One region of the Amycolatopsis ruanii genome, then DNA from elsewhere that is predicted to be linked to it. Evidence: riboswitches for the same ligand, from Rfam matches in the RefSeq annotation. Region 1 holds a riboswitch; the other holds the start of a gene.
What was found. A riboswitch is a leader RNA that binds a small molecule or an ion and turns the genes downstream of it on or off. The one in region 1 is predicted to bind cobalamin.
Positions count from the first base shown of each region.

Region 2: linked by a shared signal. The riboswitch ahead of D0D28_RS22240 (ABC transporter substrate-binding protein) and the one ahead of D0D28_RS27335 (HoxN/HupN/NixA family nickel/cobalt transporter) in region 1 are both predicted to bind cobalamin.

Region 1 is NZ_PQHY01000064.1:28,604-35,898, reverse strand. Features, by position in the region: gene D0D28_RS27355 (aldo/keto reductase) at 1-108, opposite strand, end outside; gene D0D28_RS27350 (helix-turn-helix domain-containing protein) at 237-1,109, shown strand; gene D0D28_RS27345 (zf-HC2 domain-containing protein) at 1,076-1,798, opposite strand; gene D0D28_RS27340 (sigma-70 family RNA polymerase sigma factor) at 1,907-2,461, shown strand; gene D0D28_RS27335 (HoxN/HupN/NixA family nickel/cobalt transporter) at 2,450-3,502, opposite strand; cobalamin riboswitch at 3,549-3,718, opposite strand; gene D0D28_RS27330 (TetR/AcrR family transcriptional regulator) at 3,830-4,408, opposite strand; gene D0D28_RS27325 (DMT family transporter) at 4,476-5,402, shown strand; gene D0D28_RS27320 (ATP-dependent DNA ligase) at 5,363-6,874, shown strand; gene D0D28_RS27315 (CehA/McbA family metallohydrolase) at 6,998-7,295, opposite strand, start outside.
Region 2 is NZ_PQHY01000044.1:19,424-26,718, forward strand. Features, by position in the region: gene D0D28_RS22230 (hypothetical protein) at 234-467, shown strand; gene D0D28_RS22235 (FecCD family ABC transporter permease) at 464-1,492, opposite strand; gene D0D28_RS22240 (ABC transporter substrate-binding protein) at 1,489-2,484, opposite strand; cobalamin riboswitch at 2,534-2,714, opposite strand; gene D0D28_RS22245 (sulfite exporter TauE/SafE family protein) at 2,709-3,482, opposite strand; gene D0D28_RS22250 (class I SAM-dependent methyltransferase) at 3,563-4,384, opposite strand; gene D0D28_RS22255 (CGNR zinc finger domain-containing protein) at 4,432-4,941, shown strand; gene D0D28_RS22260 (LLM class F420-dependent oxidoreductase) at 4,964-5,806, opposite strand; gene D0D28_RS22265 (HAD-IA family hydrolase) at 5,890-6,492, opposite strand; gene D0D28_RS22270 (ArsR/SmtB family transcription factor) at 6,538-6,837, shown strand; gene rraA (ribonuclease E activity regulator RraA) at 6,834-7,295, shown strand, end outside.

The DNA of each region.
Region 1 (7,295 bases):
CCGGACCGATTCGTCGTGGTCGCGGTTGCCCCACGCGCCGAACATCATCGCGCCCAGCGTGTACTCGCTGACCTCGATGCCGGTGCCGCCGAGAATCCGTCGTCGCATTTCGAGTTCCTCCCTCGTGGTGCCTGTGCCGACCACGTTCCCGCCGGTGGGAGGTCCGGACCAGGCAACGCTCGACCTGGGTCTGGCAGTACCAGGCAACGCGGTCGCCGCATCCGGATACTGGAGGCATGGACGGAGCTGAACTGGGGGCGTTCCTCAAGGCGCGCCGCGCGGCGCTGGACCCGCGCGACCTCGGCCTGCCGCAGGGTGTGACGCGGCGGCGCGTCGCCGGGCTGCGCCGGGAGGAACTGGCGCAGCTGGCCGGGATCAGCGTCGACTACCTGACCCGTCTGGAGCAGGGCCGCGCGCGGAACGTGTCGGAGGAGGTGCTCGATTCGCTCGCCCGGGCGTTGCGGCTCAACCCGGACGAGTGCACCTACCTGCACAACCTCGCGACGCAGCGGCGCAAGCGGAACGGACGATGCCCGGTGCAGCAGGTGCGCCCGGCCCTGCAGCAACTGCTGGACGCCATGTCGGTGCCCGCCTTCGTCTTCGGCCGCTACCTCGACGTGCTGGCCTGGAACCCGCTGGGCGGCGCGATCGCGTTCGACTTCGGGTCGTTGCCGCCGGAGGACCGCAACCTGCCGAAGCTGTTCTTCCTCAACGAGGCCGAAGCTCGCACCCTGCACCCCGAGTTCGACCAGGTCTGCGAGGAGGTGGTGGCGAACCTGCGGGCCGAGGCGGGCCGGTGCCCGGACGATCCCCGGCTGGCCCAGCTGATCGGTGAGCTGTCGCTGCGCAGCGACCCGTTCCGCCGCCTGTGGGCGAGCCACCACGTGCGGGACAAGGCCCACGGCCACAAGCGCATCCACAACCCGCTGGTCGGGGAACTGCACCTGCGGTACGAGACGCTGCGCCTGCCCGACGAACCGGACCAGGCGATCGTGACCTACACGGCGGAGCCCGGCTCGGAGTCGGAGCGGGCGCTGGGCCTGCTGGCCAGCTGGGTCGCCACGGACGACATCGATCAGGCGACGTTGCGCCGCGCCGCCGGCGGCTGATACTCGCGCGACCGGTCGGCGGGCTCGGCGAGTTCCCGGCCGGTTTCGTCGAGGCTGGTCCGGTCCACCGGCTCGGCGCCCGCCCGGTTGCCGGGCCACGGCCACCGGCCCTCGCGCCGCGCGACCAGCCCCGCGCAGACCACGCCGAACAGCAGCGGCAGGTGGCTGGCCAGCCGTTCCCAGCCGACCCGGCCGCCGAGCACGTCGAACAGGGACAACCCGGCCAGCACGGCGGCGAAGCTGAGCAGGACCGGCAGCTGGCTGCGCGCCTGGCGCGGCTTGGCGGCCGCCCACAGCAGGGCGATCGCGATGGCGAAGTTGAACGCCGCGGCCTCGTGCTCGACGTGCGAACCGGGCTGGACGACCATCCCGTCGCCCATCCGCTGCGGCACGAACAGCAGCGACACCACAATGGACAGCTGGGCGACCGCGGTGATCACCAGCGCCCACCGCGGCCAGTCGTGCCGGGCCGGCCGGGCGGGCGCGTGGTCGAGCACGCGCCCGGCCACGTCCGGCGACGCCGCGGCCGGTTCCAGGCGCACCAGCCGCGTCACCGCCGCCGCCTCGTCCTGCCAGGCCAGGCAGGCCGCGCAGCGCGTCACGTGCTCGTCCAGCGCAGCCGGATCCACCCCCGGGTCCTCACCGTCGAGGGTGGCCGAGATCGCCTCGCGCGCGGTCGCACAGTCCATGTCTGCCAGGTCGTCCTATCCCGCGGGATAGTTCCCGCACCCCTTCGACCGCGGGGACCGGTTGGCCATAAGGTCATCGGCCAGGGCCTGCACTGGGAGGAACGCGCAATGGACGACGACGAGATCACCCGGCACGCCTTCCTGGCGGCACGCGGGGATCGGGCGGCCGCCGAGCGTTTCGTGTCCGCGACCCAGCGCCAGCTGCACCGGCTGCTGACCTACCTGTCCGACCCCGGTGTGGCCGAGGACCTGGTGCAGGAGACCTATCTGCGGGCCTTCGCCGCGCTGCCGTCGTTCGCCGGCCGCTCGCCCGCCCGGATGTGGCTGCTGTCCATCGCCAAGCGCGTCGCGGCCGACCACCTGCGCACGACCCGCCGCCGCCCGCGGACCAGCCAGGTCGAGGACTGGGTGGCGACCGCCGAGCAGAGCGGGGCCCGGACGCCCGACCACGGCCGGCTCGTCGTGCTGCGCGAGCTGATCGCCGAGCTGGAGCCCGAGCGCCGGGAGGCGTTCGTGCTCACGCAGGTGATCGGGCTGTCCTACGCGGACGCGGCGGAGGTGTGCGACTGCGCGGTCGGCACCATCCGGTCCCGCGTGTTCCGCGCCCGCGAGGACCTGACCAGCGCACTCAACTCGAACGGGCGAGCGGCGTCACTCGGCTGAGCTCCAGCGGTGCTCGACGCGGGCGAGCCGCCAGTAGGCGATGGCGGCCACCCACACGACGACGAACAACCCGACGACGATGTAGCCGACGTTGTCCAGCTCGATGTCGGCGATCCAGTCGATCAGCGCGCCGGACCAGCCCAGGTCGTCCCTGGCCACGCCGACCAGTTCGATCGTGCCGATGACCAGCGCCACCGCGACGGACAGGCCGGTGATCGTGAGGTTGTAGTAGATCTTGCGGACCGGGTTGGCGAAGGCCCAGTCGTAGGCGAAGTTCATGAACGTGCCGTCGAGCGTGTCGAACAGGCTCATCCCGGCCGCGAACAGCAGCGGCAGGCACAGGATCGCGTACCAGGGCAGGCCGGCCGCGGCGCCGGACCCGGCGAGCGCCAGCAGGAGCACCTCGGTGGCGGTGTCGAACCCGACGCCGAACAGCAGCCCGACCAGGTACATCTGGCCGGGGCGGCGGATCGAGCGGGTGAGCCGGCCGAGGAAGCGGTTGACGAACCCGCGCGAGTCGAGCCGGGCCTCCAGCTCGGCCTCGTCGAAGCGGCCGCGACGCAGCTCGCGCCACACCTTCCAGATCCCGATCAGCGCGACCAGGTTGAGGATGCCGATCAGGTACAGGAACCCGCCGGACGCGCCGGTGGAGATGAGGCCGAGCACCCGGTGCGCGGACGAGCCGTCCTCGGTCCAGCTCAGGATGCCCTTCGCGCCGATCGCGACGAGCACCGCCAGCACGACGACCACGGTGGAATGCCCGAGGGCGAACCAGAACCCGACGGAGAGCGGGCGTTGGCCCTCGGCCATCAGCTTGCGGGTGGTGTTGTCGATCGCGGCGATGTGGTCGGCGTCGAACGCGTGCCGCATGCCGAGCGTGTAGGCCGTGAGCCCCAGCCCGAAGCCGAACACCTGCGTGCCGACGGCGTAGTGCCCGGGCACCACGAGCAACGCGAGGATCCCGAAGGCGACCGCGTGCAACACGACGATCGCCAGCAGCAACAGGCCCGTGCGGTAGGTGTCCTGCCTGCGCCAGGACAGGGTGGGTGAAGTCCCCATGGAGACCGCCTTCCAGCACCTCGTGGATGGTCCAATCGGTGCCGTGGCCGGTCTCCTGGCTTCGGATCGACATCCGCGGCCCGCCTTCCCGGACTCGCGTCCAGTGGCTGTCCCGGGCCGGGACTTCCCGTTCACAGTGGCGAGGGCCGCGCCGGTTTCACACCGGACTTCCCGAGCACCACGGCCCGCCCACGGTACGGTTCGGCCGCGCGGCGGAGCAAGAGCCATCCCAGTGACCGGGGCCCTACCGCTGGGGACGGGGAATGTGCTGGGTGTCGGCGGCCCTGCCCGGCTCTCCGGGCTGTCCGCTCAGCTCCCGGTCGCCTCCTCGATCAGCGACTTCGCGACCCGCTTCGCCGTCGCCACGGCCGTCGGCGTCACGTCGAGCGACGCGGCCACCGTCGCCCCCTCGACGAGGATCAGCAACGCCTCCGCCAGCCGCGCGGGGTTGCGCACCCCCGCCTCCGCCGCGATGTCCCGCAGGTAGCCCAGCAACCACCGTTTCGACGCCGCGATCACCTGGCGCCCCGGGTGGTCCGCCTCCGGCAGCTCGGCGTGCGCGTTGACGAACGCGCAGCCCCGCGTGTTCTCGGTCGCGAGCCAGTCCGCGAGCGCGTCGAACACCGCCAGCAGCCGGCGAGCAGGCGTCGACCGGCGGCCGGCGAACGAGTGGACCCGCTCGCGCCACCGCACGTCCCGGCGCCACAGGTAGAGCGCGACCAGCTCGGCCTTCGAACCGAACCGGTCGTACAGGGTCTTCTTGGTCACCCCGGCCTCGGCGGCGATCGTGTCCACGCCCACCGCGTGGATCCCGTTGTCGTAGAACAGCTTCCCGGCGACCGTGAGGATCCGTTCGGCGGCCGGGGTCAGCGGCTTGTCCGTCTCCACGACTTGACAGTACACCGACCGGTATAGCTACGGTAGCTATACCGACCTGTATACCGAAGGAGGCCGCATGCGGGGGAACGTCGTCGCCGGAACCGGTTTCGTCCTGTTCTGGAGCTCCGGTTTCGTGGGCGCGACGCTGGGCGCCCACTCCGGCGGCGCGGTGGCGCTCCTGGCCTGGCGGTTCCTCGCCGCGGGCCTGCTGCTGGGCGCGTGGTGGATCATCCGCCGCCGCTCGATGCGGCCCCGCGACGCCGCGATCCAGGCCGGTCTCGGCGTGCTCTCCCAGGGCGCCTACCTGTACGGCGTGTACGCGGCGGCGGATCTCGGCGTGGCGGCCGGGACGTCGGCGCTGATCGCCGCGCTGCAACCGATCGTGGCGGTGGTACTCAGCCAGTTCGTGCTGGGCGAACGCGCCGGGGCGCTGCGGTGGGCCGGGCTGGTCGTCGGGCTGGCCGGGGGGGCGCTGGTGGTGAGCGACGACCTGTCCGGCCGCCCGGGCACCCCGCCGCTGGCCTACGCGCTGCCGTTCCTGTCGATGCTCGCCCTGGTCGCCGCCACCCTGATCGAACGCAAGACGGCGTCCGCCGTGCCGCTCTGGGACGGCCTCGTGGTGCAGTGCGTGACCAGCGCGGTCCTGTTCACCGGCATCGCGGCGCTCACCGGAGACCTGACTCCGCCGGCGGATCCGGACTTCTGGGTCGCGGTCGGGTGGGTCATCGTGTTCTCCACGTTCGGGGGATACGGCTGCTACTGGCTGGTCCTGCGTCGTAGCTCGGTGACGACGGTGTCGAGCCTGCTGTACCTCACACCACCTACGACGATGGTGCTCGCCTGGCTCATGTTCGGCGATTCGATCACCCTGCGTGGTCTGCTCGGGCTCGTCGTCTGCCTGGGCGCGGTCGCCGTGGTCCTGCGTCCCCGGAAATTGTCGGTGGGTGGAGAGATGATGTCCGCATGCTCCTCGCCGACGTCGTCACAGCCTCCGCCTCGCTAGCGGCCACCCGCTCGCGCAAGGCGAAGGTCGCGACGCTGGCGGACCTGCTCAACCGCGCGGACGAGCGGGAACTGCCCGCCGTCGTGGCTTTCCTGACCGGCCGGCCCACCCAGGGCCGGATCGGCACGGGCTGGCGCACGCTGGCCGAGCTGGGCGCGAGCCCGGCCGACGAACCGAATCTGACAGTGGCCGAGGTCGACGCCGCCCTCGGCGAAGTGGGTGCCGCTTCGGGCAGCGGGTCGGCCAGGCGCCGGTCCGGCCTGCTGACCGGGCTGTTCACCCGGGCCACCGAAGCCGAACAGCAGTTCCTCTTCCGCCTGCTCACCGGCGAGCTGCGGCAGGGAGCGCTGGAAGGCGTGATGCTCGACGCGATCGCGGCGGCGGCGAACGTGCCCGCCGAAGCGGTCCGGCGCGCGTTCATGCTGTCCGGGCGGCTGCCGGTCACCGCGCTGGCCGCGGTCACCGGCGGCGAGGCCGCGCTCGGCGGCTTCGGACTCGAGCTGGGACGTCCGCTGCGGCCGATGCTGGCGTCCCCGGCGGAATCGCTCGACGAGGCGGTGCGCGAGCACCCGTCCGCCATCGTCGAGTACAAAATGGACGGAGCGCGGATACAGGTGCACCGCGACGGCGACGAGGTGCACGTCTACACGCGAACGCTGCGCGAGATCACCCAGCACGTGGGCGAGCTGGTGTTTCTGGTGCGAGCACTGCCCTGCCGGTCGGTGGTGCTCGACGGCGAGACGCTCGCGCTGACCGACGACGGCAGGCCACGGCCGTTCCAGGAGACGATGAGCCGGTTCGGCAGCACGCGCGAGGAGCAGGTGCGCGCGTTGCTGCTGCGACCGTACTTCTTCGACTGCTTGCACCTGGACGGCACGGACCTGCTGGACAAGCCGTTGCGGGAGCGCAACGAGGCGCTGCGCCGGGCGGCCGGCGAGCACCTCATCCCGGGGCGGAGCGAACCGCCGGATCCGAGCGCGATCCTCGCGGCGGCCCTCGACGCCGGGCACGAGGGCGTCATGGTGAAAGCGCTCGACTCGCCGTACGCGGCGGGGCGGCGGGGGCGGGCGTGGCTGAAGGTGAAGCCGGTGCACACGCTCGACCTCGTCGTCCTCGCCGCGGAGTGGGGCCACGGCCGCCGCACGGGGTACCTGTCGAACCTGCACCTCGGCGCACGCGACCCGGACGGCGGCCCGCCGATCATGGTGGGCAAGACGTTCAAGGGGCTCACCGACGAGTTGCTCGCGTGGCAGACCAAGACGTTCCAGGAAATCGAGACGCACCGGGACAAGTGGACGGTCCACGTCCGGCCGGAACTGGTGGTCGAGATCGAACTGGACGGCGCCCAGGTCAGCACCCGCTACCCGGGCGGTGTGGCACTGCGTTTCGCGCGCGTGGTGCGCTACCGCCCGGACAAGGACCCAGCCGACGCGGACACCATCGACGCCGTCCGCGCCACCCTCCGGAGGTGACGCCAGGAATCACGCCGCGACCACGAGCAGCCCCGGCCCAGGGCGGCCTCGTCCTGACACGGAAGCTGCCCGTGCAACCCGGTCAGCGATTTCGACCGGCGAAGCCGTCACGGCGACCGGCGATCACACCCGGCCGAGGAAGATCGGGTTCGTCATCGCGGCCATGGCGCCGAAGTTGAGACCAGCCGACAGGGCGGGAGCACCCGCCGAACCATCAGCAAGGGGGTGACGTACCTCAGCACGCACATAAGCCGACACCGCGGGCGTGGTCAGCCACGTCACGCTGCCACTTCCCGAAGCGGGAAGACTCTGCTGGAACACCTGCCCCTCGTCCGTGATCAGGCGCACGGTCCCGTTCGGCACGCCCGACACGTCCAGCCGCACGGCCACCTCGTCCCCGGCGGCCACGGCCAGACGGTCG
Region 2 (7,295 bases), on a different contig from region 1:
AGTGAATCGAGGCGAAAGCAGGGCGTGTTACTGGCGGGTCTTCAGCAATTTCCGGGGATCCACGAGATGTCGTCGAGTTCGGCGTGGCAGAGGGCCTGCCGGGTTTCCTGTGAGCTGGCTCGCATGCCCCACGACGCTAGCGATTGTTGAACGATCCGTCAACCCGGTTGCTCGATTGTTCAACGATCCCCTATTCTGTGGCGCACCACACCGTTCTCGGAAAGGTGCCAGCGATGACCGCGTCCACCCTCAGCCACCGCGACGTCGAGTTCCTGAAAGCGGTTGCCGACGGCCGCGTGGAACTGACCGCGAGCAGCGAGCCGCACGTGTACGTCGACGGTCTGTCCTGCTGCGACCAGTTCGGCGCGCGGCTGCTGATCCACGCCGGCCTGGTCCGCCGGGTCCCCGGCACGGGTGCCCGCATCCCCGCGAAGCTCACCGACGCCGGCCGCGACGCGATCCGCTAGCGGTTCGTCCTGAGTGGACGGCTGCGGTAGAGGACCGCGACGAACGCGGGCACGCCGATGATCGACGTGACCACGCCGACCGGCACCTCCCGCGGATCGAGCACCGTGCGGGCCAGCGTGTCCACCCACACCAGGAACACCGCCCCGGCCACGGCGGTCACCGGCAGCAGGCGGCCGTGGCCCGGGCCGACCAGCGCGCGTGCGGCGTGCGGCAGGACCAGCCCGACGAACCCGACCGCCCCGCAGGCGCTCACCAGCGCGGCGGTCAGCAACGCGGTGACGCACAGCAGCACGATCCGGGTCCGGGCCAGCGAAACGCCCAGCGCCGCGGCGAGGTCCTGGCCGTAGGCGAGCACGTCGAGCGTGCGGGCGTGACCGAAACACACGACCAGCGCGACGGCCAGCACACCGGCGCACACGCCGGCCTCGGACCAGGACGCGCTGCTGAACGACCCGAGCAGCCAGAACAGCACGCCCCGCGTGGTCTCCGCGTCCCCGGCCGTCAGCACGACGAACGAGGTCAGCGCGGAGAACAGCTGCATCGCGGCGACCCCGGACAGCACCACGCGTTCGGTCGTGCCACCCAGCGTCTGGCTGAGCAGCAGCACGAGCCCGAACGACAGCACCGCGCCGGCGAACGCGCCCGCGGACAGCGACACCACGCCCCCGCCGACGCCGAGCACCACCACCAGCACCGCGCCGGTCGACGCGCCCGAGGACACCCCGAGCACGAACGGGTCGGCCAGCGGGTTGCGCAGCAGCGACTGCATGACCGCGCCGCACACCGCCAGGCCCGCGCCGCACACGGCGGCGAGCAGGGCACGCGGGATCCGCAGGTGCCAGACGATGCCGTCGCGGACCGGGGTCAGCACCGGGTCGCCGAGACCGAGGTGGGCCAGCACGGTGGCGTAGACGTCGCCGACGCCGATCCCGGCCGGGCCGATCGTCACCGCGACGGCCAGCGACACCACGAGCAGCGCGAGTCCACCGGCGCACAGCGGCGCGGCGCGGGCGGTGCGCCTCACCCGGCCAGCCCGAACCCGCGCAGCGCCGCGGCGACCTGCTCGGTGCCGTCGACGGTGCGCAGCGTCGGGTTCATCGCCTGCCCGGACAGCAGCACGTAGCGTTTGTTCCGCACCGCGGCCAGGTCTCTCGTCACCGGGTGCGATTCCAGGAACGCGATCTTGGCCGCGGCGGACTCGGCGGTCTGCGAACGGCGGGTCAGGTCGCCGAGCACGATCACGTCCGGGTTCCGTTCGGCCACGGTCTCCCAGTTGATCTGGGGCCACTCGTCGCGGGTGTCGTCGAAGACGTTGTGCGCGCGCACGGTGGTCGCGATGATGCCGGGCGCGCCGCAGCAGCCGGCGAGGTAGGGGGCTTCGGAGTTGGCGAACCAGAACATCAGCCGCGCCTTCGACGCGTCGGTGCCCGCCGCGGCGCGCATCCGGTCCCGCAGGCTGCCGATCAGCTGTTCGCCGCGGTCCTCGACGCCGAAGATCCGCGCGAGGTCCCGGATCTCGGTGTAGACCGCGTCCATGGTCAGCGTCTCGGTGCGGGCGCCGTCGCCGCCGGCGCTGGTGTCCTTGGCGCACTCGGTGGGCGACACATAGGCGGGCACGCCGAGCTGCTCGAACTGCTCACGGGTGGCGACCCCGCCCTTGGCGAGGGTGGCGCCGAACGAGGCGGCGACGAAGTCCGGTTCGGCGGCCAGCACGCTTTCGAACGACGGGTAGTTCTCGGCCAGCCGGGGCACTTTCGCGTTGGCGGCGGCCAGGTGCGGCAGGACGGGGTCGGTCCAGGTCGCGGTGCCGGCCATGCGGTCGGCGAGGCCGAGGGACAGCATGATTTCCGCCGCGCCCTGGTTGAGCGCGACGGCCCGCTGCGGTGGTTGCGACACGCGGACCTGGTGCCCGCAGTTGTCGATCACCACGGCGGCGGTGGCCCCGGAGGTGGCGCTCGCGCACCCGGTCAGCACGAGCACGGCGGCGAGCAGCGGAACGGTGATCGATCGGCGCACAGCGGCCCCTTGCGTCGAGGGCTCATGCGCGGAGCCCGGTCCGGCGGTCTCCCCTGGCGGGGTGCCAGCAGGTCTTCGGACTCGGGGTCGTCCGGGCGGAACGCCTTCCCGGACCGCGTGGTCCAGTGGCCGTTGTCCCGCCCGTCGCCGCTCACCGCTGCGCGTCAGTTCCGGATTCGCACCGGATTCCCTGGCCCTTGGCGGGCACGACTGGCGCGCCCACGCTACCAGGCCTGCCAGGCCAGGGTCACGGCCAGGCCGATGCCCGCGAGGGCGATCGCGACGCGCAGCGGGGCCGGCGGCAGCCGCCGCACCACCGCCGGGCCCACGAAGGAACCGGCGATCAGGCCGACGCACAGGGCCGCCGCCGCGGGCCAGAGCACCGGGCCGGTGAACGCGAACACCAGGGCGGCCACCAGGTTCGCCGCGCCGGTCACGATGTTCTTCGCCGCGTTCGTGCGCGCCAGCGGCTGGGTCCACGCCGCGGACAGCAGGGCCAGCATGATCACGCCGGCCGCGGCGCCGAAGTACCCGCCGTAGATCGCGACCAGGAACGCGCCCGTCGCGGTGCCCGCGGTGAGCCCGCCGTCGCCGCGGCCGGCGCGCTCGGCCAGCCGCGGGGAGAACAGCAGCAGCACCGACGCGCCGCCGATGAGGAACGGGACGATGTAGGCGAACGTGCCCTCGGGCGTGAGCAGCAGCAGGGCGCTGCCCGCCGCGCCGCCGACCGCGGTGATCGCGCACAGCCGCAGCAACCGCGTCCGCTGGCCCCGCAGCTCGGGCCGGGAACCGGCCGCGGACCCGACCGTGTTGCCCATCAGCGCCACGGTGTTGGTCACGTTCGCGGCGACCGGCGGCATCCCGATCGCCAGCAGCGCCGGGTACGACACCAGCGACGCGAGCCCGGCGATCGACCCGGTCAGGCCCGCGCCGACCCCGGCCACCACGAGGAAAACCAGCTGCCACGGGCCGAGGGTGAGGATCGGGTCAGCGGGCACGTCGGGTCAATTTACCGCAGCGGCAACCGGTTTCCCGCCGCGCGAGACGAATCCCACTCCTCCACTGTGGATCCGGCGGACTACGGCTTGCGGGCGGTGACGAGCCAGGTGGCCGCGCCCAGCATCACCCCGTCGGGGGTCTGGTGCGGCTGGAGTGCTTCGGTGAGCGCGGCGACCGCCCGCTCGACGGTTTCCGCCGGATAGCGCTCGAAGATCGCCTTCACCATCGCGCCGCGGCTCAGGAAGCCGGCCGCCTCACGCGCGTCGGCGCCGATCCGGACGGGTTCCCGGACGGCGTCCACCGCGATGCCGGTCAGTCCCGCGCCGTTCAGCAGTTCGCGCAGGTAATCCGGCTGGGCGAAGGAGAACGGGCCGGGGCCGGGCGGGGCGGCGTCGCTGGTGTCGACGTACGGGGCGATGGCGTCCAGCGTCAGCGCCCGGTGCTCGTTCTCCCGCAGGTCCTGCCAGCACAGGAACGCCAGCCGGCCGCCGGGCCGCAGCATGCGGGTGACGTTGGTGAAGGCGGCGAGCGGGTTGTCGAAGAACATCACGCCGAACCGGCTGAGCGCGAGGTCGAAGGTGCCCGCGCCGAAGTCGTGGACCTGCACGTCGGCCTGCTCGAACCGCACCCCGTCGAGACCGGCGGCGCGCTCCCGGGCCACGGCGAGCATCGGGCCGGACAGGTCCGCGCCCAGCACCGTCGCGCCCTGCTCGGCGGCCAGCAGCGTGGTGGTGCCGCAGCCGCAGCCGATGTCGAGGACCCGCTCCCCGGGCTCGGTGCGGGCCGCGCCGAGCAGGTGCGGCGTGAGCCGGGCCAGCATGGCGTCGTAGTGCTCGGCGTGGTCGGCCCAGTAGCGGCCGATGTCGCCGTTCCAGTCGCGTGCCTCGTCTTCGTTGGCCATGCGGTCACGTTAGCCGCGTCGCCGCGCCGGTGGCGTAACCTGCGGCCATGTCCCACTCGCGCCCCGCCGCGCCGGAGGAGCTGCGGCCGCTCGAGGTGTTCGGCAACTCGGCGCGGTTCCTCTACGACGAGGACCACTTCCGCGCGCCCGAGCCGGCCGCGAGCTGGCTGGCCGAGCACGAACTGGGCTCGTTCCCCCTGGACACGCGCGGGCTGGAGCGGCTGGTGCGCTTCCGCGAGACGCTGCGCGACCACCTGGACGGGGTGGACGTGTCGGCCGCGCTGAACGAGTTCGCGGCGTCGGCGGTGGCCGGTCCCCGCTGGCCGGGCCCCGCGCTGGCCGCGGCGGGCGAGGGTGTGGACGGCCTGATCGCGCGGCTGCTGGAGGTGCTGTTCCGCGCCGAGGTGACGGGCCAGGCGCGGCGGCTGAAGCCGTGCCGGGCGCCGGAGTGCCGCTGGCTGTTCTACGACCGCTCCCCGGCCGGGAACAGCGTGTGGTGCAGCATGGACCTCTGCGGGGCGCGGCACAAGATGCGGGCGTACCGCTCGCGCCGCTGAGCAGTGCCCCAGCCGGGTGGCCTCAGCCCAGCCGCAGGCGCTCCCCCAGCCTCGTGATGTAGCCGGCCACCTCGTCGGCGTCCCGGTCCGGCAGGCCGAACAGCACCTCGGTCACCCCGAGCGACCTCCAGTGCGCCAGCAGCTCCTCGTCCGGGCGTCCGGCGAGCGCGATCACCCTCGGCTGCCCCTCCCGGCCGGCGTCCTGCCAGATCTTGCGCAGCAGGCGCACCTTGTCGTCCAGGTGGTGGTCCCGCGGCGTGGTCAGCCAGCCGTCGGCGGAGCGCGCGATCCACGCGAACGTCCGCTCCGTGCCGCCCGCCCCGATCACCACCGGCACGTCCCCCACCGGCTTCGGCCACGCCCACGACGGGCCGAACCGCACGTGCGCACCCTCGTACGACGCCTCCTCGGCGGTCCACAGCGCCCGCATCGCCTCCAGGTACTCGCGCAGCACCGTCCGCCGCTGCCCGGCCGGGACGCCGTGGTCGGTCAGCTCGTCGGCGTTCCACCCGAACCCCGCCCCGAGCACGACCCGGCCGCCGGACAGGTGGTCGAGCGAGGCGATCGTCTTGGCCAGGGTGATCGGGTCGTGCTCGGCGGGCAGCGCGACCGCCGTCGACAGGGTGATCCGCCGCGTCACCGAGGCCGCCGTGGCCAGGGCGACCCACGGGTCGAGCGTGCGCAGGTACCGGTCGTCGGGCAGCTCGGCGGTGCCGGTGCCCGGATGCGCCGCCTCCCGGCGGACCGGGATGTGCGTGTGCTCCGGCACCGCGAACGAGTCGAACCCGGCGTCCTCCGCCACCCGCGCCGCGTCGGCGGGCGCGATCCCGCGGTCACTGGTGAACAGCACGACCCCACACCGCACGGCGGCCTCCCGTCTCCGACGACTAGAACGTGTTCTAGTAAATCACGCCGGCGGAAGCCGGTGCACGGCCCGAGGCGTGACCGTCACGCGGTGCGCAGCGAGCGGGCCCACTCGGCGAGGTCGGTGACCGTCCACTCCGGACTCGGGTGGGCCGGGCGCGGGCGGCGGCCGTCGCGGGTGACGAAGGCCGTGCGCAGCCCGGCGGCCTGGGCGCCGGCGATGTCCCAGTCGTGCGCGGCGACCATGACCGGCGGCTCGCCGTCGTGCTCGACCAGCGCGTAGGCGGCCGGTGACGGCTTGAGCGCGCCGGCCGCTTCGGCCGAGTAGAGCGCATCGAAGCCCAGGTCCGCCAGCTGCGCCTCGATCACCGCCTGCGGCGAGTTGCCGAGCGCCACCAGCCGGTGCCCCTGGTCGCGCAGCTCGTCCAGGGCCGGGACGACGTCCGGGTGCGGCGGCAGCGACCGCAGGGTCTCGGCGAGCTTCGGCACGTCCACCTCGGGCGTGATCGTGCGCGCACAGGCTCCGGCCAGCTGCGCGAAGTCCTGGTACCGGTCGCTCGCGGTGACCACCAGCGCGGTGTGGATGAGCAGGTCGAACCACCGTGTGCGGGCCTCGGTGCCACCGAGGACGTCGTCCAGCGGCGCGAGGTCGAGCAGCGTTTCGTTGATGTCGAAGACCAGCAGCATCCCGGCAAGGTACTATCACCTTCGTACCTAGGACAAGGGGACGCGATGGACCTCGATCTCGGCACCGTGCTGTCGGCCCTGGCCGATCGGCACCGGCGCGGGGTGGTCGTCGACCTGCTGGACCGGCCGGACGGCGAGCACGCGTGCGCCTCGTTCGAGCTGCCGGTCGCCAAATCGACCCGTACCCACCACTGGCGGGTGCTGCGGCAGGCCGGGCTGATCCACCAGCGCGACGCCGGCAACGGCAGCTTCGTGCGGCTGCGCCGGAACGAGATCAGCGCGCGCTTCCCGGGCCTGCTGGACTCGATCCGGCACGCCCACCACGACGAAAGGCGATCCGAGTGACCTTCTCCACCGCCGACCTGGTCGACGAGCACGGCGACGAGCTCCGGGTGTGCGACACGCAGTTCCGCCAGTTCGGCGGGCGGCGGGTGTTCTCCGGGCGGGTCCGGACCGTGTCGTGCCACCAGGACAACGGCCTGGTCAAGCAGCTGCTCGCCACGCCGGGCGAGGACGCGGTGCTGGTGGTCGACGGCCGCGGTTCGCTGCACACCGCGCTGACCGGTGATCTGATCGCGGGGTCGGCGGTGGAGAACGGCTGGGCCGGGCTGGTGATCAACGGAGCGGTGCGGGACAGCGCGGTGCTGGCCGGGCTGCCGATCGGGATCAAGGCGCTGGGGACGAACCCGCGCAAGAGCAGCAAGGCGGGCCACGGCGCGGTGGACGTCCCGGTCGGCTTCGGCGGGGTGACGTTCCACCCGGGAGACCTGCTCTACTCCGATGATGACGGCATCGTCCTGCTG